DNA from 4 places in the Rhizobium sp. AN80A genome. Region 1 is predicted to be linked to each of the others. Evidence: predicted binding sites of a transcription regulator. Region 1 holds the regulator's gene; each other region holds the start of a gene.
What was found. The regulator LexA, encoded in region 1, represses DNA repair genes until DNA is damaged. The targets are predictions, from matches to a motif close to TGTTCNNNNTGTGTTCNG.
Positions count from the first base shown of each region.

Region 2: a site for LexA is predicted at 2,209-2,226, ahead of P3R82_RS26235 (metallopeptidase family protein). Genes of this name have one in related genera too.
Region 3: a site for LexA is predicted at 2,471-2,488, ahead of P3R82_RS13455 (putative DNA modification/repair radical SAM protein). Genes of this name have one in related genera too.
Region 4: a site for LexA is predicted at 1,740-1,757, ahead of P3R82_RS14320 (UvrD-helicase domain-containing protein). Genes of this name have one in related genera too.

Region 1 covers NZ_JASJPX010000003.1:1,086,574-1,091,601, reverse strand. Annotated here, with positions in the region: gene P3R82_RS16910 (ComEC/Rec2 family competence protein) at 22-2,295, shown strand; gene lexA (transcriptional repressor LexA) at 2,276-3,001, opposite strand; gene P3R82_RS16900 (VOC family protein) at 3,201-4,085, shown strand; gene kdsA (3-deoxy-8-phosphooctulonate synthase) at 4,082-4,924, shown strand.
Region 2 covers NZ_JASJPX010000003.1:2,954,800-2,959,827, reverse strand. Annotated here, with positions in the region: gene P3R82_RS26250 (hypothetical protein) at 126-368, opposite strand; partial or broken gene P3R82_RS26245 (CoA ester lyase) at 481-1,403, shown strand; gene P3R82_RS26240 (DUF1737 domain-containing protein) at 1,415-1,621, shown strand; gene P3R82_RS26235 (metallopeptidase family protein) at 1,647-2,084, opposite strand; gene P3R82_RS26230 (hypothetical protein) at 2,248-3,198, shown strand; gene P3R82_RS26225 (DNA polymerase Y family protein) at 3,239-4,651, shown strand; gene P3R82_RS26220 (error-prone DNA polymerase) at 4,648-5,028, shown strand, end outside.
Region 3 covers NZ_JASJPX010000003.1:380,491-385,518, reverse strand. Annotated here, with positions in the region: gene P3R82_RS13460 (UdgX family uracil-DNA binding protein) at 1-1,233, opposite strand, end outside; gene P3R82_RS13455 (putative DNA modification/repair radical SAM protein) at 1,233-2,465, opposite strand; gene greA (transcription elongation factor GreA) at 2,713-3,189, shown strand; gene P3R82_RS13445 (glycosyltransferase family 4 protein) at 3,219-4,271, shown strand; gene P3R82_RS13440 (Lrp/AsnC family transcriptional regulator) at 4,278-4,745, opposite strand; gene trxB (thioredoxin-disulfide reductase) at 4,974-5,028, shown strand, end outside.
Region 4 covers NZ_JASJPX010000003.1:566,790-571,817, reverse strand. Annotated here, with positions in the region: gene P3R82_RS14330 (efflux RND transporter periplasmic adaptor subunit) at 1-335, opposite strand, end outside; gene P3R82_RS14325 (alpha/beta hydrolase) at 727-1,548, shown strand; gene P3R82_RS14320 (UvrD-helicase domain-containing protein) at 1,800-4,292, shown strand; gene P3R82_RS14315 (type I restriction endonuclease) at 4,560-5,028, opposite strand, start outside.

The DNA.
Region 1 (5,028 bases):
AACCGCCGAATCGCCCGCCAGATGGTGGTCGCCAGACAGGCGTTCGCCGCCGAATTCGACCATGGCCGGTTCTTCCTGGCGTCGCCGGTTCTGCTCGGGGCCGGCGCCATCGCATGGTTCAGGCTTTCGAGCGACCCTCCGCCGACGCGATTGCTTGCCTGGGCGGCCGCCTTTGTGCTCGTATTCCTGCTTTCCGGCGTCGGGCGCGTGGCAACCCGCCGCATGGCTCTGGCCGGTCTGCTCGTCGTGCTCGGCATGTTTGCCGCGCAGATCGAGACGTGGCGCGCGGCCACCGTGGTTCTGGACGCGCCGGTGACAACGACCGTGACCGGCCGCGTGGAACGGCGTGAGGGCGACGACAACGGCCGCTGGCGCTATATTCTCAGGGTAACGCGAACGGAGACGCCGGCTCTCAAGCGGCCACCGGAACAAATCTCGCTTGTTGCCCGCGCCGGCGAACCCGTCGCGGTCGGCGGCTGGCTGACCGGCCGCGTGCGCCTGACGCCGCCGGCGGGGCCGGCGCTGCCGGGACTGAGCGATTTCGCATTTTCCGCCTATTTTGACGGCATCGGCGCCAACGGTTTTTTCTACGGCACGCCGCAACTCCTCCCGTCGCCGGTGGATAGCGTCGAGCTCTCCGCGAAAGATCGCGCCATGGCCTGGCTCTACGGCCTGCGCAGCCGCATCGGCGACCGCATCCGTGGCATCCTGTCCGGTGATACCGGCGCCTTCGCCGCCTCTCTGGTCACCGACGAGAGACGGGCCATCTCCAACGAGACGACCGAGGCGCTGCGTCAATCCGGTCTCGCGCATATCGTCGCGATCTCGGGGCTCAACATGGCGCTGTCGGCCGGCATCTGCTTCGTCGGGCTGCGCCTGTTCTTCGGTCTCTTTCCCGGCTTCGCCCAGGCCTATCCGACCAAGAAGTTCGCCGCCGGCAGCGCGCTTCTGGCGCTGACCGCCTATTACATGATCTCCGGCTTCGCCGTCTCCGCCGAGCGCGCCTTCATCATGATGGCGATCATGCTGGTCGCGGCGCTGTTCGACCGTCCGTCGATCAGTCTGCGCAATATCGCTCTCTCCGCGCTGCTGATCATATTGCTGTCGCCATCGGAAGTGCTTGGCCCCAGCTTCCAGATGTCTTACGCCGCGACCCTGGCGCTGGTCGCCGGCTTTGCCGTCTGGACCAGAAGACGACCTCGCGAGAGCGTCTTTTTCACGCATCCGGCGATGAAACCGGTCATGTTCGCGCTTCGCTTCTTTGGCGGCATCGCGCTCACCTCCATGATCGGCGGCTTCTCGACCGCATTGTTTTCGATCGAGCATTTCAACAGGCTGAGCGGCTACGGGCTGCCGGCCAATCTGTTGGCCATGCCGGTCATCTCCTTCATCGTCATGCCCTTTGGAATGGCCGCCATGTTGGCGACGCCATTCGGCCTCGATGCGCCCTTTTGGATCGTCGCTGGCTTCGGGCTGGATCTGGTGATCGCTATCGCCAGGATGGTGTCGGGCTGGGGCGGTAGCGTCGATACGGGCAGGATTCCCGAATGGTATTTCGTGATCGCCGTCGTCGGCTTTCTAATCTGGGGGCTGATGCTGACGCGCCTGCGCTGGATCGGCGCCGTGGGTGCCGCGGTTGCAACCCTTGTCCTCGTCATGCTGCCGGCCGAGCCGGCGCCCGAGCTTGTCGTGTCCGAGGATGGAAGCCTCGTGGCATCGCTCAAGAGCGACAGCCTGGCCAGCAATCGCGAACGCCCGCCCGACTTCATTCTGGGGCAATGGCAGCGCGCGCTTGCCATTGAAAATCAAACGCCGCCGGACATGCTCGATGGCGAGGCGCTGTCCATCCCGAAAAAGGGCGAGCCAAGGCCGAGATTGACACCGAGACAACAACGCGAAGCCCGCGGCATGATGCGCGGCGCAGCGGATTCGACGAACAATAATGGCTTCCAGTGCCTGAAGACGGCGTGGTGCGTGACCACGCTCGACAGCGGCTACATCATCGCGACGCTGGAAAACGCCGCTTATCTCGGTCCCGCCTGCGACGTCGCCGATATCGTCGTCACACCCGTCCGTCTCCGCGAGGTGACATGCCGCTCCGGCGCCATGCTCCTGACCGGAGAAACCTTGCGGCGCTCGGGAGCCGTCGAAATCCGTATCGACGAGCAAGGCTCGCCCGTCGTCAAAACCGCTTACGGCAGTCTCGATCGCCCCTGGATGCGTCATCGCGCCTATGACTGGCGCAATGACAGCTTCGCGGGCGACCCGTCACCGATTAGTGATATCGGCGGATGAGGCCGACGAGCTTGCCCTGGACCTTGACGCGGTCCGGTCCGAATATGCGGGTTTCGTAAGCCGGGTTGGCTGCCTCGAGCGCGATCGAGGCGCCCTTGCGGCGGAAGCGCTTCAGCGTTGCCTCTTCGTCATCCACGAGCGCCACGACGATGTCACCGGGATTGGCGGTGTTGCCGTTGCGGATGATGACGGTGTCGCCGTCGAAAATGCCGGCCTCGATCATCGAATCGCCCTTGACCTCGAGTGCGTAGTGCTCACCCGAGCCGAGCATGTCGGCGGGAACGGTGATGTCGTGAGTGTTGTTCTGGATCGCCGAGATCGGCACGCCGGCTGCGATCCGGCCCATGACGGGAACGGAAGCCGAGTTTCCGTTGTCGGCGCTCGGCGCCGGCTTCGGGGCAGGGGCGGCGGCCACCGGCTGCGGCTTGCCGAGGCTGCCCTCGATGACGCTCGGCGAAAAGCCGCGGCGTGGCTGCAGGCTCGGATTATAGGCTTCCGGCAGCTTGATGACCTCGAGCGCGCGCGCCCTGTTTGGTAGCCGGCGAATGAAGCCGCGTTCCTCCAGCGCCGTGATCAGCCGGTGGATGCCGGACTTCGACGCGAGATCGAGTGCATCCTTCATCTCGTCGAAGGAGGGCGGAACGCCCGACTCTTTCATTCGCTCGTGAATGAACAGAAGCAGTTCCTGTTGCTTGCGCGTGAGCATCGAATTGAACCCCAGAGTCGTGAAACAAATCCAGAACGGACACTATATGTTCCATATGTGTTCCGCAAGTGCCTAAATTTTCGTAAAACTTGGCTCTGAATCGTCGCGATTTTGCGCTTCATTCGATTTAACCGCGCTCGCCTCTTGCATTGTGGCGAAAGCCAGCGCACATCTCTGCCGATTTCGGGAGGATTTGCCTATGAGTGAACCCCATCCTCTGGACCACGTCGTCCTGCCTGTCGTCAACATCGAGATGGCGCGCGAGCGTTTGGGCAAGCTCGGCTTCACGGTCGCTGCCGATGCGCTGCATCCCTTCGGAACCGCGAACGCCTGCGTTTTCTTCGCCGACAAGACCTATCTCGAGCCGCTCGGCATCGCCAGTATCGAGGCCTATGAGGCCGCCATCGCCGACGGGAACGTGTTTGCGGCGCGCGACCGCGCCTTTCGCTTTCGGTGCGGCGACGACGGCTTGTCGGCGATCGTGTTCGGCACGCCGGACGCCGATCGTGATCACGCGCGATTTATGACCGATGGCATGAGCGGCGGTGATATGCTGCAATTCGCCAGGTCGATGAGGATGCCGGACGGGTCGGAGGTGACGGCGGCGTTCCGCCTGGCCTTCGCGGCCGATCTGCGCGCGCCCGATTTCTTCCTCTTCGCCTGCCAGCGGGTCAATCCGCTGCCAAGCGACCGCAAGGCCTTGGAGACGCACGCCAACGGCGTATCGGGGATCGCGTCGATCGTGCTCTCGTCGTCCGATCCCAAGGCGTTCGCGCCGCTGTTGCAGCTGGCGTCCGATGCGGCCGCGTCACGCCAGGAGGCCTTCGGTGTCAGTCTCGACGCGGGCAATGTCCGTATCAATATCCTGTCGCCGGATGGGCTGGACGCCTATTACGATCTGTCCCAGTCGACAGCCGATCGCGGTTTGCGCGGCTCGGCGATTGTTTTCGCCGTTGCCGATCTCGCCGTGACAGAGGCGCATTTGGCTGCTAACGGGATCACCTACACACGCAAGAACAATCGAATTCTGGTGAAGGCCGCGCCCGGCCAGGGTGCACTCTTCGCCTTCGAGGAGAAACGATGACTGAAACCAATTCCGAAGTGGCCGTGGGCGAAGGCGCCGGCCGTGTTGTGTTTTCCAACAGCGCCCGCCTGTCTCTGATCGCCGGCCCGTGCCAGATCGAAAGCCGCGAGCATGCCTTCATGGTCGCCGGCACGTTGAAGGAACTCTGCGACAAGCTTGGCATCGGCCTCGTCTACAAGTCGTCCTTCGACAAGGCAAACCGCACGTCGCTGTCGGCGCAGCGCGGCATCGGGCTTGAAGCGGGGCTCGAAATCTTCGCCGATCTCAAGAAGGAGTTCGGCTTCCCGGTCCTCACCGACGTCCACAGCGAAGAGCAGTGCGCCGACGTGGCCACCGTGGTCGATGTCCTGCAGATCCCGGCCTTCCTTAGCCGGCAGACGGATCTCCTGGTTGCCGCTGCCAAGACCGGCCGCGCCATCAACGTCAAGAAGGGTCAGTTCCTGGCGCCGTGGGACATGAAGAACGTGCTTGCCAAGCTGAATGCCAGCGGCAACCCGAACATCATGCTGTGCGAGCGCGGCGCCTCCTTCGGCTACAACACGCTGGTCTCCGACATGCGCTCGCTGCCGATCATGGAAGCGATGGGCGCGCCGGTCGTTTTCGATGCGACCCATTCGGTGCAGCAGCCAGGCGGGCAGGGCGGCTCGAGCGGCGGCCAGCGCGAATTCGTCGAGACGCTGGCGCGCGCGGCGGTCGCCGTCGGTGTGGCCGGCGTGTTCGTCGAGACGCATGAAGACCCCGACAACGCCCCATCGGATGGCCCGAACATGGTCTATCTCAAGGACATGCCGCGCCTGCTTGAAAAGCTGCTGGCCTTCGACGCCATCGCCAAGGGCTGACGTTCAAACGACTGACACGTTCGTGTATTAGGCCAGCCACGAACAATGCGGCGAAGCATGCGCAAAAGGGCCCCGAACTGCCATTGTAATTTGCGCATCTTCGA
Region 2 (5,028 bases), 1.9 Mb from region 1:
GATGCTTTTGCAGGCAAAAGCCTTGCTGCATCTAGGACGCGCGAGCAAAACGCCAGCCGACAGACCGAATGAAATAAATGCGGCTGGCAGAAGCGATCAGACCAGAAGCGATCAGAAAAACGCGATCAGAGATCGATGATCGTGCCGCGACCGTCGTTCCAGATGCGCATGGGCTGACCATCGCGCGTCTTGGACTTCGCCCTTGCGCAGACCGGGGCCGCCTTCATCTTCAGCGAGAGCGCGCGACCGACCATCAGCACCGTCAAGATGGCGCCGACGGCGAGCGTCACCGAGAAGGTGAAGAGCGCCAATGCTGCGAATGCGGTGACGCCTGCAAGCAAAAGGAAGACGGAACGAATATTCTGCATGGGTTTGAAACCTTTCTAGGAAAGGAATGTGGTCCTTCGTCTTGTCTTCTGCAAGATAAGCATGGCTTTTTGTTGTCTTGCCATCGGTCACAAAGCTTGACACACATTCGTGATGAACCAGTCTGCCCTTCCCCGTTCGATGAACCTGCGCCGTTCGGTGCTCAGCGTTCCCGCGATCAACCCTCGCGCCCTGGAAAAAACCCATCAGCTCGATTGCGACGCGGTGATCTTCGACCTCGAGGATTCCGTGGCGCCGGAGAAAAAGCCGAAGCGCGCGAGAACCTGGCCGCCTTCTTCCGAAGCAAACCGCTCGACGGCAAGGAACGCATCATCCGCATCAACGGTCTCGACACCAGCTGGGGTCGCGCCGACATGGAGCTCGTGAGCGTGCTGGAGCCGGACGCCGTTCTGCTGCCGAAAGTCAACGAACCGCAGGATATCATGGCGACCGGGGATCTTCTCGCCGATGCCGATGCACCTGATGAAGTGCGCATCTGGGCCATGATCGAGACGCCTCGCGGCATCCTCAATGCTGCGGCGATCGCCGAGGCAGGGCGAACGGCGGGCTCAAGGCTCGATTGCTTCGTCGTCGGCCTCAACGACCTCAGAAAGGAAACCGGCGTCTTGCCGCAACCCGGCCGGCAGTATCTCGTCCCCTGGCTGATGCAGGTGATCCTGGCCGTTCGGGCTTACGGCCTCTGCGCGATCGATAGCGTCTTCAACGATTTCAAAAATATCGATGCGTTCGATGCCGAGTGCGCCGAGGCGCGCGCCATGGGCTTTGACGGCAAGATGCTGATCAATCCCGCGCAGATCGAGCCCGCCAACCGGCATTTCGGGCCGGACTCATCCGCCATTGCCGAAGCTGAGGCGATCATCAAAGCCTTCGCCGACCCCGCCACGGATGGCCTCAACGTCATAAATGCCGACGGCCGCATGATCGAGCGGCTGCATCTTGTCCAGGCGGAAACTCTGGTTCATAAAGCCCGCCTGATTGCGGAACGCCTGAAGGCGAAAGGCCCGACGGCAAACTGAAAGACGATGAAATGAAGCTATACCGCCTTCTGACCGGCCAAGACGACGCCGCCTTCTGCCACCGGGTAACCGACGCCCTCAACAAGGGCTGGTCGCTGAACGGCTCCCCGGCTATGACTTTCAACTCGCAGACCGGCCAGGTCATGTGCGCCCAGGCAATCGTCAAGCATGTCGAAGGCAAGGACTACCACCCCGACATGAAGCTCTCCGAGCAGTAAGCGCTCAGACAAAGCGGCCGGCCACTTAACGCTCGGCCGCCTCTTCGGCGCTCGCCTCGATCCGCTCCATATCGTCGTCGCTGAGACCGAAATGGTGGCCGATCTCGTGGATCAGCACATGGGTGATGATATCGCCCAGCGTTTCGTCGTTCTCTGCCCAGTAATCGAGGATAGGCCGCCGGTAAAGGCGGATGCGGTTGGGAAGTTCGCCCGTCTCCAGCGTGAAGCGTTCGGAAATCCCGCGGCCCTCGAACAGGCCGAGCAGATCGAAGGGCGTTTCCAGCGCCATGTCCTCGAACACGTCGTCGTCGGGGAAGTCTTCGATTTCGATCGTCAGATTGGTGGTCAGCGCACGGAATTCTTCCGGCAGATGGCTGTAAGCCTCCATCGCCAGGGACTCGAACGTGCTGATTGTCGGAGCGTGGCGATCCTGCCAATTGTCGCTCTGGTCTATGCGAGCCATAAAAGCTCCTTTCCTTTGCCGCCCATATAGAGCCTTTGCAGCTGATTTTCGAGAGCGGAATCAAGGGCAGGAATAAATTCACATCAAACGGCTGTTGACTCTTCGGTCGAGCTCTGGAATCCATAAGAACATAATAGGAACATCCGATAGATGGAGTGACGTCGTGGCACAGTCGGCCGTGGCGCGCGAGCGGCTTTTTGCGCTCCGCGAAACCATTGCGAAGCTTGAAGGAAAACCGGTTCCGGCATTGGCGGCGGCGGAGAACCAGGCTTTGGCCGACACCGTTCTCGACAAGCGTGAAACCGAAGACGTCCTGCGCCTGCCGCTTGGCATCCCCGCTCTGGATGAAGCTCTCGACGGCGGCCTGCCGCTCGATGGCCTGACAGAGATCCGTACGACGTTGCTGCGCAATGCCGGCGCAAGCAGCGGCTTCGTCCTGGCGCTCGCGGCCATGCTCCAGCACGGGCAAGCGGAAGGCGCCAAAGGTCAGCTGCCGATCCTCTGGATCGCCGACACAGTGGCGACGATGGAGGCGGGACGGCCCTATGCCGTCGGCTTGAGCGATTTCGGCCTGAAGCCGCGGCTGTTTCTGCACGCCGCCCCGAAAAAGCTGGAAGACGCGCTATGGCTGGCGGAAACCGCCGTCGAAAGCGGCGTCTTTCCGGCCACCATTCTCGAGGTTCGCGGCAATCCCAGGCCCTTCGGCCTGACGGAAAGCCGCCGCCTCAACTTGCGGGCAAAGGCATCGCGCCGCCCGCTTTTCCTGTTGCGGCAGGCAGCGGAGGAAGAGGCCAGCAGCGCCATCTTCCGCTTCCTTGCCGAACCCGCGCCATCCACGGCGCGGCCCTTGCCCGATGGCTCGATGCTGGGCGGCAGCATCGGCAATCCGATCTTTCGCCTCACCCTGGAGAAAAGCCGAAACCCGGCTCCCTTCTCCATTCTTCTGGAGTGGAACCCCCATGACCGCCGGTTTTTCCCTGTCCGCCCATCAGCCGACACTCACTTTCCAGGCGAACGCTCAGCGCATTCTGGCGCTGCATTTCCCGCATCTGCCGACCGACCGCATATCCAGGAAGAAGTGGGGTCTCGCCTGGCGTTTGCGCAATCGTCCTGAGACGTCGCCGATCGTCTGCTCCGGCCGTCATGCCAACACCATGCGGCTGACGGCGCTGGACGAGGCGGCCGAAGCGATCAACCTGAAAAGGAACATGGGGGTCGCCGAAGCCCGCGCCATCCACCCGACGATCGAGGTGATCGAGGAGGACCCGGCCGCCGACCTGCGCTTTCTCGAAGGCATCGCCGACTGGTGCGACCGCTATACGCCGCTGGTGGCGCTCGACGGCAGGGATGGGCTGTTTCTCGACATCACCGGCTGCGCCCATCTCTTCGGCGGCGAAAAGGCGCTGCTCCAGGATATCCTGTCCAGGCTCTTTCAAATGGGCATCGACGTCCGTGGCGCGATCACCTCCTCCCCCGGCCTGTCCTGGGCGGTCAGCCGCTTCGGCCAGGGAGGCGTGATCGAAGAGGACGAGACGGAACGGGTCGTCGCCCCTCTTCCGGTCGCAGCACTTCGCCTCTCGGACGATACGGTCACAGCCCTCACGAAGATGGGGCTGAAGTATATTGGCGACCTGATGGAAACTCCGCGCGCGCCGCTGACCCGCCGTTTCGGCGCAAGCGTGCTGTTGCGGCTTGACCAGGTGCTTGGAACGGACGAGGAGCCGATATCGCCGCGTCTGCCTGTCGCCAGCCTCTCGGCAGAGCGCCGCTTGATGGAACCGGTCGCGGCGGAAGAAGAGATTCTCGCCGTGACCGATCAGATCGCCCATGCGCTGAAACCCTCGCTGGAATCACGCGGTGTCGGCGGACGCGTTTTCGAACTCGTCCTGTTTCGCGTCGATGGCAAGGTATTCCGCATCGCGGCCGGCACGACGAGGCCGCTGCGGGAGCCCAGGCGCATCGCCGTCCTGTTCGCCGAACGCCTGCAGGCCGTCCATGACGATCTCGACGCCGGCTACGGGTTCGAGATCCTGCGCCTCAATGTCCTTCGCCACGAGACATTCGATACGGCCCAGAGCGATTTCGAGGGACATCAGCAAAATGATGCGTCGCTGGCCGCCTTCGTCGATCGCGTCTCCGCGCGATTGGGATCGGATTGCCTGCGGACCTTCCAGCTGCGCGAGAGCCATCTGCCCGAAAGGGCCGTGACTTCGGTTCCCGCCATCGACGGCCTGTCCGCGAGGATCGAGCAAGGAAACCCACTGCCCTCGCGCAGCGAAAGACCCACGCGCCTCCTGAAAAAAGCGGAGCCTATGGACGCCTTCGCCATCGAGGTACCTGACGGCGCGCCGGCCAATTTTCACTGGCGCCGCATGCGCCACCGGGTTGTCAAAAGCGAAGGACCGGAGCGGCTGGCCATGGAATGGTGGGTCGACAGCGCGCAGGCTCCGCCCCGCGACTATTTCCGCGTCGAGGATGACCGGGGCCATCGCTTCTGGATTTATCGCGAGGGCCTTTATGGCCATGACGAAAAGCAGAGCTGGTACATGCACGGGATGTTCGCATGACACGGGCTTTCTTCGAGATCGGCGCCAAGACCAACTTTTCCTTTCTGGAAGGGGCCTCCAAGCCTGAGGAAATGGTGCTGCAGGCCGCAATCCTTGGGCTAGGTGGCATCGGCATCGCCGACCGCAATTCGGTCGCGGGCGTGGTCAGGGCGCATGCCCAGGCAAAGGCCCTTCGAAAGAAGTTCGAGCGAAAGGAGCAAGGTCTGCTGGAAAAGGGAGAAAGGCCTGAAGACGTGCTTGATCCTGTCCGTCTGCAACCAGGCGCCCGGCTGGTTTTCTCGGATGGAACGCCGGATATTCTGGCCTACCCTCAAAACCGAAAGGGTTGGGCACATCTCTGCCGCCTGCTGAGCGCCGGCAATCTGCGCGCGGAAAAG
Region 3 (5,028 bases), 710 kb from region 1:
CTTCGGCTTGACGAGCTCGATCTCCAGATTGAGCCACCAGCGGCAATGCGTAACCTCGCCTATGTTCGGCCGCTGGTGGATGCGGCGCTTGCCGCGCGGCTCGTATTTGAAGTGCTTCACCGCATTGGTCACATAGACCGACTGCCGGTCGATCCCCGCCTCGCCGGCCACCTGGTCGAACACCTTGCCCGCAGGCCCCACGAACGGCCGCCCGGCGAGATCCTCCTGATCTCCAGGCTGCTCGCCGACGAACATAACGCTGGCATTTTCAGGCCCCTCGCCGAACACCGTCTGTGTCGCCTTCTCATGCAGCGGACAGCGCGTGCAGACGGCCGCCTCTTCACGTAGAGCCGCCAGCGTGCCCACGGGCGCCTGAGGTGCTGCGGGCACTCTGCGTGCGGCTTCCTGCAGCCGGTCGTGAAACGGCAGCGGCTCGCTGGCCTGGCGTTTCGCCATATCAAGAACCTTGCTTTCCGCATCGGCGATCATGCCGGGAATGAGATCGGCCTCGGGCAGGTTCTTCCAGTATTTCTTCGGCATCTCCGCCTGCATCGCCTTTACCTTGAGGCGGGCCGGATTGAAGATGTTGGCGTAATAGGTCCGCCACAGCTGGTCGGCCGGATCGGTGAGATCGGGCTTCTCGCAAGGATCATGGCTGACGGTCAGCTTCTCGCCGTCCCAGGCAGCCGAGCCCCTTGGTGTCGCGATCACCCAGTCCATGTCGTTGAACCGCTTCTGGAAGAACGGCGCCTTGCGGGCGACGATGTGATGATCCGGCTCGAACCAGGCAAGAAACTTCCGCCGCCCGTTGAGCGATATCCCCGAGCCGACCTCCTTGAACCGCACGAAGGCGGTCATCTTGTGGGCGTCGCGGCGCACGCTCTTGTCCATCGCGCGTGCCCGCGCCACGTCCTCGTCCGAGGCGACGTCGAGCAGCGAACGATCGCCTTGCAGCCGCCAGAGCAGCCGATAGAGCAGGTAGAACCGCATCGGATCGCTATGGCAGATCACGGCCTCCGCAAGCCCGATAAAGGCGGGCGGCACCGTCAACGGCTTGGAAGCATCGAGCGCCGGCAGCTTCGAAGACACTTCAGGCGCGGCAAACAGATCGGTCTCGCGATACCGCTCACGCCACTCGATCTCCTCGGGCGCGACACCCGAGGCAGCCAGCCGCCGCGCAGCGTCGCGCCACTCGGCCAATTCCCCCCGGCCCTCCAGCAACACGGTCATCATCACAGCAACGACAATTGTTCCGGCTTCGGCTCGAACATCGCCCTCAGATCCGGCCGGTCGATCAGCCGGCGCGGCGACCAGCCCTCGGCCGAAATGAACGCCTGCACCTTCTTGATCGACACGCCGAGCCGCGTCAGATCCTCGATCCTGAGCTTTCTGAAACGGCGCGCCGAGAGGATCGATTTCACCGTCTTCGTCCCCAGTCCCGGCACCCTCAGCAGCGTCTCGCGCGGCGCCCTGTTGATGTCGACGGGGAAATCGTTGCGGTTGCCGAGCGCCCAGGCGAGCTTGGGGTCGAGATTGAGATCGAGCATGCCGCCCTCCTGCGAGGACGTGATCTCGTCGATCCCGAAACCATAGAAGCGATAAAGCCAGTCGGCCTGGTAGAGGCGATGCTCGCGCATCAGCGGCGGCTTGATCAGTGGCAGGTTCTTCGACGAGTCGGGAATGGGGCTGAAGGCCGAGTAATAGACGCGCCTCAGCCCGTAGCTTCCGTAAAGCTGCGCACTGGTGCCGAGAATGGTCGCGTCATTGGCCCCGTCGGCACCGACGATCATCTGCGTGCTCTGCCCGCCCGGCACGAAACGCTTGCGCCGCTTGGTCTGCAATGTCGGCTCGGACGCCGCCTCGATCTTCAATCTCAAATCGCCCATCGAGCGGCGAATGCTGGCGGGCTTCTTTTCCGGCGCCAGCTGCGCGATGCCGCGATCGGTCGGAAGCTCGATGTTGAGCGACAGCCGGTCGGCGTAAAGCCCGGCTTCCTCGATCAGATGCGGCGAGGCCTCGGGAATGGATTTGAGGTGAATGTAGCCCCGGAAATTATGCGTGGTGCGCAGCTCGCGCACGATCCGCACCATCTCCTCCATCGTGTGGTCGGAGGAGCGGATGATCCCCGACGAGAGGAACAGCCCCTCGATATAATTGCGCCGATAGAACTCCAGCGTCAGCCAGATCACCTCTTCCGGCGTGAACCGCGCCCGCTCCACATTGCTGGAGGAGCGGTTGATGCAATAGGCGCAGTCGTAGATGCAGAAATTGGTGAGCAGTATCTTCAACAGCGAAATGCATCGTCCATCCGGCGCATAGGCGTGGCAGATGCCCGCACCTTCCGTCGAACCAAGCCCACCGCTCTTGCTGGAATCGCGCTTGGTCGTTCCGCTGGAGGCGCAGGAGGCATCATATTTGGCCGCGTCCGAGAGGATGGCCAACCGCTCTTCGAGTGACTTCTTCATGGCCATGTTCACTATATGTTCTATCGCTAACAGTCAAGAAAAGCCGCTTCCAATTGTCGTTTTTCAAGTTTGACGCGAAAAGCCATGAGGGGTTGCAAGTCGCTTCATCGAATTCTCTGGAAATCGACGGAGGCTATCTGCTATAAACGAAGCAGATAGCGTTTTGGCATGGTTCCGAAGTTCCCCTTCGGGACCTGTTTTCTTTTGTGTCTCTGCCTAGCCGACACAAGGACTGAAGGACAGGAAAATGGTTGATAAGGTACCGATGACGCAGGGTGGTTTCGTCAAGCTGCAGGAAGAACTGCGCTGGCGTCAGCAGGAAGAACGCCCGCGGATCATCGAGGCAATTGCCGAGGCCCGCGCCCATGGCGACCTGTCGGAAAACGCCGAGTACCATGCCGCCAAGGAAGCGCAGAGCCACAACGAAGGCCGCATCGGCGAACTCGAGGATCTGACGGCGCGCGCTGAAGTGATCGACCTCTCCAAGATGTCCGGCAGCACGATCAAGTTCGGCGCCAAGGTGAAGCTCGTCGACGAGGACACCGAGGAAGAAAAGACCTACCAGATCGTCGGCGACCAGGAAGCCGACGTGAAGGCCGGCCGCATCTCCATCTCCTCCCCGATCGCCCGCGCGCTGATCGGCAAGGAAGTCGGCGATTCCATCGAAGTCAACGCGCCAGGCGGCTCCAAGGCTTACGAAGTTCTGGCCATCACCTGGGGCTGAGGATCTTGGTGGATCGCGGCCGATCGCACATCGTCGATATAGCCGACGTCGAAATCATAGCGCCGAACTTCAAGAAGCGTCTGTCCGGCGTCACATCGACGATCATCCAGCTTGTTCCGGTTCAGCGAGCGCTCGGTCAGAAGATCGCGGCGCTCGGGCCGGGCCTGCCGGCGTCGATCCCGCATATCCGCTTCCGCGATCTCTTGAAATTGTGGCGCGCGCCCTCGGCCCGGCCGTTCCGCGTCTGGCACGCCCGCCGCAATATCGAGATGCTCCCTGCCCTCATCATGCGCGACCTCCTGCGCATGAAGCTGAAGATCGTCTTCACCTCCGCCTCGCAGCGCAAGCATAGCGGCTGGACGAAGTTCCTCGTTTCGAAAATGGACGCGGTGATCGCGACATCGGGCAAGACGGCGAATTATCTCGAGGTCCCCAACACCGTGATCCTGCACGGCATCGACACCGCCCGCTTCTCGCCGCCCTCGAACAAGGCGCAAGCCAAGCGCGAATGCGGCCTCGATCCGGACAAGAAGATCGCCGGCTGCTTCGGCCGCGTGCGCCACCAGAAGGGCACCGACCTCTTCGTCGACACCATGCTGCGGCTGCTTCCTGATCACCCTCGGTGGAGCGCCATCATCGCCGGCCGCGCCACGGCCCAGCATGTCGAGTTCGAGAACGGCCTGAAGGCCAAGGTCGCCGCCGCCGGCCTCTCGGACCGCATCCTCTTCGTCGGCGAGCATACGAACATCAACGACTGGTACCGCGCGCTCGATCTGTTCGTCGCGCCTCAGCGCTGGGAAGGTTTCGGCCTCACCCCGCTCGAAGCCATGGCCTCCGGCGTGCCTGTCGTCGCGACCGATGTCGGCGCCTTTCCCGAGATCGTCACGACGGGCGACCAAGGCGCGGGCCTGCTGATTGCCCGCGACGATCTCGACGCAATGGCAAAGGCCGTTTCGGAACTCATGGATGATGAAACCCGCCTGGCGCGGCTCGCGGCCAATGCACAGGCGCATGTCATGGAAAACTTCCGGATCGAAGGCGAGGCCACGAAGCTGAAGGCCGTCTACGACAGCCTCGGCTGAGACAAATCAGACCTCTGTCAGGCCGAGCTTCTTGATCTGGCGGATCGTCAGCATGGTGCGCACGGTATCGACATGCTCGTTGGCGGTCAGCACCTCGATGACGAAATCCTGGAAGCGCGTCAGGTTTTCGGCCACGCAATGCAGCAGGAAATCGCTATCGCCAGAGACCATCCACGCCTGGCGCACCAGCGGCCACTGCGTGGTTGCCGCGGCAAACGCCTTGAGGTTGGCTTCCGACTGATGCTTGAGCCCGACCATGCAGAAGGCGACGAGATCGAAGCCCAGCTTCGGGCTGTTCAGCATCGCGTGATAGCCTTCGATGACGCCGGACTCTTCCAGCTTGCGCACGCGCCGAAGACAGGGAGGCGCCGAAATGCCGACCCGGTCGGCGAGCTCGACGTTGGTCATGCGGCCATCCGCCTGCAGCTCACGCAAGATCTTGATATCGATGGCGTCCAGTTCAGCGCGAACCAAGCGAGTGCCTTTCTTTAAATTCCCGAATCCAGCTTCTATATAAAGCGGCACAATACGCAAGAATCTTTCCCTGAGATGACGGAATCTTGCACATCCACACCGAATGCCTTGTTGGTAACGCAAGGCTGCCCTTGAATAAAAGCATTGGTCGTTCATAAATACGCATGGACGCGTGATGGCCGCATTCGCCTTATATCCAGCGCGTCCAGCCAGTTGAAAGGAAGTCTCATGTCCGCCCGCCACACCAAGGTGCTCATCATCGGGTCCGGCCCCGCCGGCTATA
Region 4 (5,028 bases), 520 kb from region 1:
ACCGAGCGGATCGCGTCGCCGGTGCCGATCGCGCTCAGCCGGTCGTTGACGGTCCCGGGCACGACGGCCTGCGTGACGACAAGCACAGCGGCGTTGCGTCCACCCCCACTGCCGCCGCCGCCATTGCCGCCGGAGCGACGGTTGCCGGCCTGCTCGCCGGATGCGGCGGGCGCCGCCCGGTCGGCATTGTCAGTATCGATCGCCTTGCCGACAAGCGCTTCGGGAACGCCGGCATTGCGCAGCGTGTCGCGCGCGCCGGGCACAAAGAAAGCCCATGCGCTAACGCCGGCGGCGATAACGATGAGACAGATGGTAAACTGCTTCCAAAATGACATTCACGTCTCCAGAGGGACTCGAGGCTAGTCCAGGGTCGATCGAAAGAGGCGCGTACGAAGCTAACGCCGCGTAACGGCGCGAATTATCGTCTGTTTGCCGGTCAGCGGCAAGAGAATTGCCGCCCCATTACAGCATTGTAATGTCAACTGTCGGTGACCGGAGAAGGCCTGTCGTCGCACGTTGATTTCGCCCGCCCGGCAAGCAGACGCGGCGGACAACGCGCCGGCCGCCGCACGCGCCAGACACCATGCCAAGGACCCCGCCGGAGACAATGTCGGCCGAACCGGGAAATAGTGCTTTCGTTTCGCGCCATTCCGATGTTCTCTTCGGTGCCATGGGCCGAGGATGCGCCCGCGCTCCATTCATTCAACCGCAAAGAGGATGACGAGCATGCCGAAGATCGCCACCAGGGACGGAACGAAGATTTTCTACAAGGATTGGGGCACCGGCCAGCCGATCCTCTTCTCGCATGGCTGGCCTCTTTCGGGAGACGCCTGGGAAGCGCAGATGCTGTTCTTCGGCCAGAACGGCTACCGCGTCATCGCCCATGACCGCCGCGGCCACGGCAAGTCCTCCCAGAGCTGGGACGGCAACAACATGGACCAGTACGCCGACGATCTCGCCGAACTGATCGAGCATCTCGACCTCAAGAACCTGATCATGATCGGCCACTCCACCGGCGGCGGCGAAGTCGCCCATTATCTCGGCCGCCACGGCACCAAGCGCGTCGCCAAGGTGGTGCTGGTCGGCGCCGTTCCGCCGCTGATGCTGAAGACATCGGACAATCCCGAAGGCCTGCCCCGCGACGTCTTCGACGGCATCCGCAAGGGCACGGCACTCGACCGCTCGCAGTTCTTCCGCGATCTCTCCATGCCCTTCTACGGCTTCAACCGCGACGGCGCCAAGCTCAACGAAGGCCTGCGCGAGACCTTCTGGCTGATGGGCATGGCGGGCGGCATCAAGGGCGAATACGACTGCATCCATGAATTCTCCGAGGTCGACTACACCGACGACCTGCGCAAGATCGACAAGCCGACATTGTTCATCCACGGCGACGACGACCAGATCGTCCCCATCGCCGCCGCCGCGCTCAAGGCCGCGAAGATCGTCCAGGGCTCGGTGCTCACGGTCTACGAAGGCAGCGCCCACGGCCTCGCCCAGCTCGAACCGGAACGCTTCAACGCCGATGTGCTGGCGTTCATCAAGGGGTGATGGGCGCGCCGCGCGGTCGGCTGTTGGACGCTTGAGGCTCATCCGCACCGTTGAATTCGCGGAGACGTGCTCGGATCCTCGGCACAAGGCCGAGCATCTGCCAAGCCCGCGTTTTGCTCGACGCGGATGGACACTGGCCGCCAACGAGCACCACCCGCTCCCCACCACAACACTGCAACATCCCGTGGACCGGGAATGAAAGCAGAACATCTTTTCTGGTCTTTCCGATCCGAATCACTACATTACGCGCCATGAGCAACAGTTTCGACGATATGCCCTTCTTCGACGAGGAGCCGGGCGAAGCGCCGCGCAAGCAGCAGGCCCCCGCGGCTCCCGCACGAGGAGCCCCCGTTTCGGCTCCGGCATCGGGAGGTCTCGCCGCCCGCGCCATGGCCGCCCGTGGCGGCGCCCAGCGGCCGGATTATCTCGATGGCCTCAATCCCGAGCAGACCGAAGCCGTCGAGACGCTGGAGGGCCCGGTCCTCGTGCTCGCCGGCGCCGGCACCGGCAAGACGCGCGTGCTGACGACCCGCATCGCCCATATATTGAACACCAACCGCGCCTTCCCCTCGCAGATCCTGGCGGTGACCTTCACCAACAAGGCCGCCCGCGAGATGAAGGAGCGTATCGCCCATCTGGTCGGCGGCGCGGTCGAGGGCATGCCGTGGCTCGGCACCTTCCACTCGATCGGCGTCAAGCTGCTGCGCCGCCACGCCGAGCTCGTCAACCTGCGCTCCGATTTCACCATTCTCGACACCGACGACGTCGTGCGCCTCGTCAAGCAGCTGATCCAGGCCGAAGGCCTCGACGACAAGCGCTGGCCGGCCAAGCAGTTCGCCGGCATGATCGACACCTGGAAGAACAAGGGCCTCGGCCCCGCCGACATCCCCGAGGGCGACGCCCGCGCCTTCGCCAACGGCAAGGGTCGCGAACTCTACTTCGCCTACCAACAGCGCCTCTCGACGCTGAACGCCTGCGATTTCGGCGACCTCCTGATGCATCCGATCGCGATCTTCAGGAAGACGCCCGATCTGCTCAAGGAATACCACCAGCGCTTCCGCTATATCCTCGTCGACGAGTATCAGGACACCAACACCGCGCAATATATGTGGCTGCGCCTGCTCGCCCAGCGCCCCAAGGGCGAGCCGCAGAACGTCTGCTGCGTCGGCGACGACGACCAGTCGATCTATGGCTGGCGCGGCGCAGAGGTCGACAACATCCTGCGCTTCGAGAAGGATTTCCCCGGCGCCAAGGTGATCAAGCTCGAGCGCAACTACCGCTCCACCGCCCATATCCTCGGTGCCGCCGCGCACCTGATCACCCACAATGAAGGCCGCCTCGGCAAGACGCTCTTCACCGACCGCCGCGATCCCGATGATATCAAGGTGCAGGTCCACGCCTCCTGGGATTCGGAGGAGGAAGCCCGCGCCATCGGCGACGAGATCGAGCAGCTGCAGCGCAATCAGCATAAGCTGAACGACATGGCCATCCTCGTGCGCGCCTCCTTCCAGATGCGCGAGTTCGAAGACCGCTTCGTGACACTCGGCCTCAACTACCGCGTCATCGGCGGCCCGCGCTTCTACGAGCGCCTCGAAATCCGCGATGCCATGGCCTATTTCCGCCTCGTCGCCCAGCCGGCCGACGACCTCGCCTTCGAGCGCATCATCAACACGCCCAAGCGCGGCCTCGGCGACACCACCGTGCGCGCGCTGCACGATTATGCCCGCGCCCGCGACATCCCGATGCTGGCGGCAGCGGCCGACATGATCGAGACCGACGAGCTGAAACCGAAGGCCCGCAAGGCGCTGTTCGACGTGATTCAATCTTTCCGCAGATGGCAGGAAAGGCTTGAAAACACGTCACATACCGAGCTCGCCGAGCAGATCCTCGAGGAGTCCGGCTACACCGACATGTGGAAGGCTGACAAGACCGCCGACGCCCCCGCCCGCCTCGACAACCTGAAGGAACTCATCCGCTCGATGGAGAGCTTCGAGTCCATGCGAGGGTTCCTCGAGCACGTCTCGCTGGTCATGGACGCCGAGCAGAACGAGAACCTCGACGCCGTCTCGATCATGACGCTGCACTCGGCCAAGGGGCTGGAATTCGAGACCGTCTTCCTGCCCGGCTGGGAGGAAGGCCTCTTCCCGCACCAGCGCTCGCTCGACGAGACCGGCCGCGCCGGGCTCGAGGAAGAACGCCGCCTCGCCTATGTGGGCTTGACCCGCGCCAAGCGCCGCTGCCACATCTGGTTCGTCTCCAACCGCCGCATCCACGGCCTGTGGCAATCGACCATCCCCTCGCGCTTCCTCGACGAACTGCCCGACACCCATGTCGAGGTCGCCGAGGTCGAGCAGAGCTACGGCGGTTACGGCCGCGGCGGCTACGGCCAGTCGCGCTTCGACAAGGCCGAGCCCTTCGCCAACAGCTATTCCACCCCCGGCTGGAAGCGCGCCCAGCAAAACCGCAACGACGCCACCCGCGACAACTGGGGCTCCCGCTCCGGCCATTCGGTCGAGCGCATCGGCTATGGCGAAAGCGGCCCGAAGACCCGCACCATCGACGGCGAACTCGTCGCCAAGTCGACAGCGACCCAGCCCTCGAAATTCACCGTCGGCGACCGCGTCTTCCACATGAAGTTCGGCAACGGCAACATCAAGATGATCGAGGGCAACAAGCTGACGATCGAATTCGACAAGGCCGGCGAAAAGCGGGTGCTGGATGGCTTTGTCGAGGCGGTCGGCTGACGAAACGCGGCGGCGGCGATCCGCCGTCACCCATTCGTGACTTCGCATATGAGCCCGCTTCCCGCATACTCCCCACGCCCGCACCATGAACCGCGGGCCCAAATAGGAGGATGCCATGAAACGCTACTCGCTATCCCTGATCGCAATGTCCCTTGTACTGGCCGTCGTCGGCAATCCGGCGATCGCGCTCGCTTGCAACAAGATCGTCGGGACGTGATCGGCTGAAGGAATGGGTGAGCGGGTGAAAGCCCGCTCACCCATTGCCACTTAACCGCCGTTTCCGATGTATGATTGGATCACAGACTGAATTTGTGTCTTCGCTTTGAAGATGTCGGTCACCTGCACGATATCAAATCTCGCGCCTGCCTTGTCGGAATCGAAAATCGTCAGAAATTTTGTCTTCGAGTTGAAGTGAAGCCTAACAATCGGCTTTCGATTGTTGTCATCGAAGTTGATGCCGCAATACGATTTCTGATCTCGCATCACCACGCGGGAAATATCAGCTACCTCCGCGGCGATCGCGCGAACGATGTTGAAGCCATCGACTTCCTCCTGCGTCGTCTCGATCCCATCGCCGCCCTCCGTCAGTTGCGTCACAGAATCGACGTCTTTGATCGTCGGAATATTGACGTTGTCGTTGAATGCCGCCGTGAGCTTTTTCTGTATCTTCTGCCTGACCAGATCCTCAAACGCGCGCTTGATGATCGGCTTAAATTCGCTCACCACGGCAGAGGTC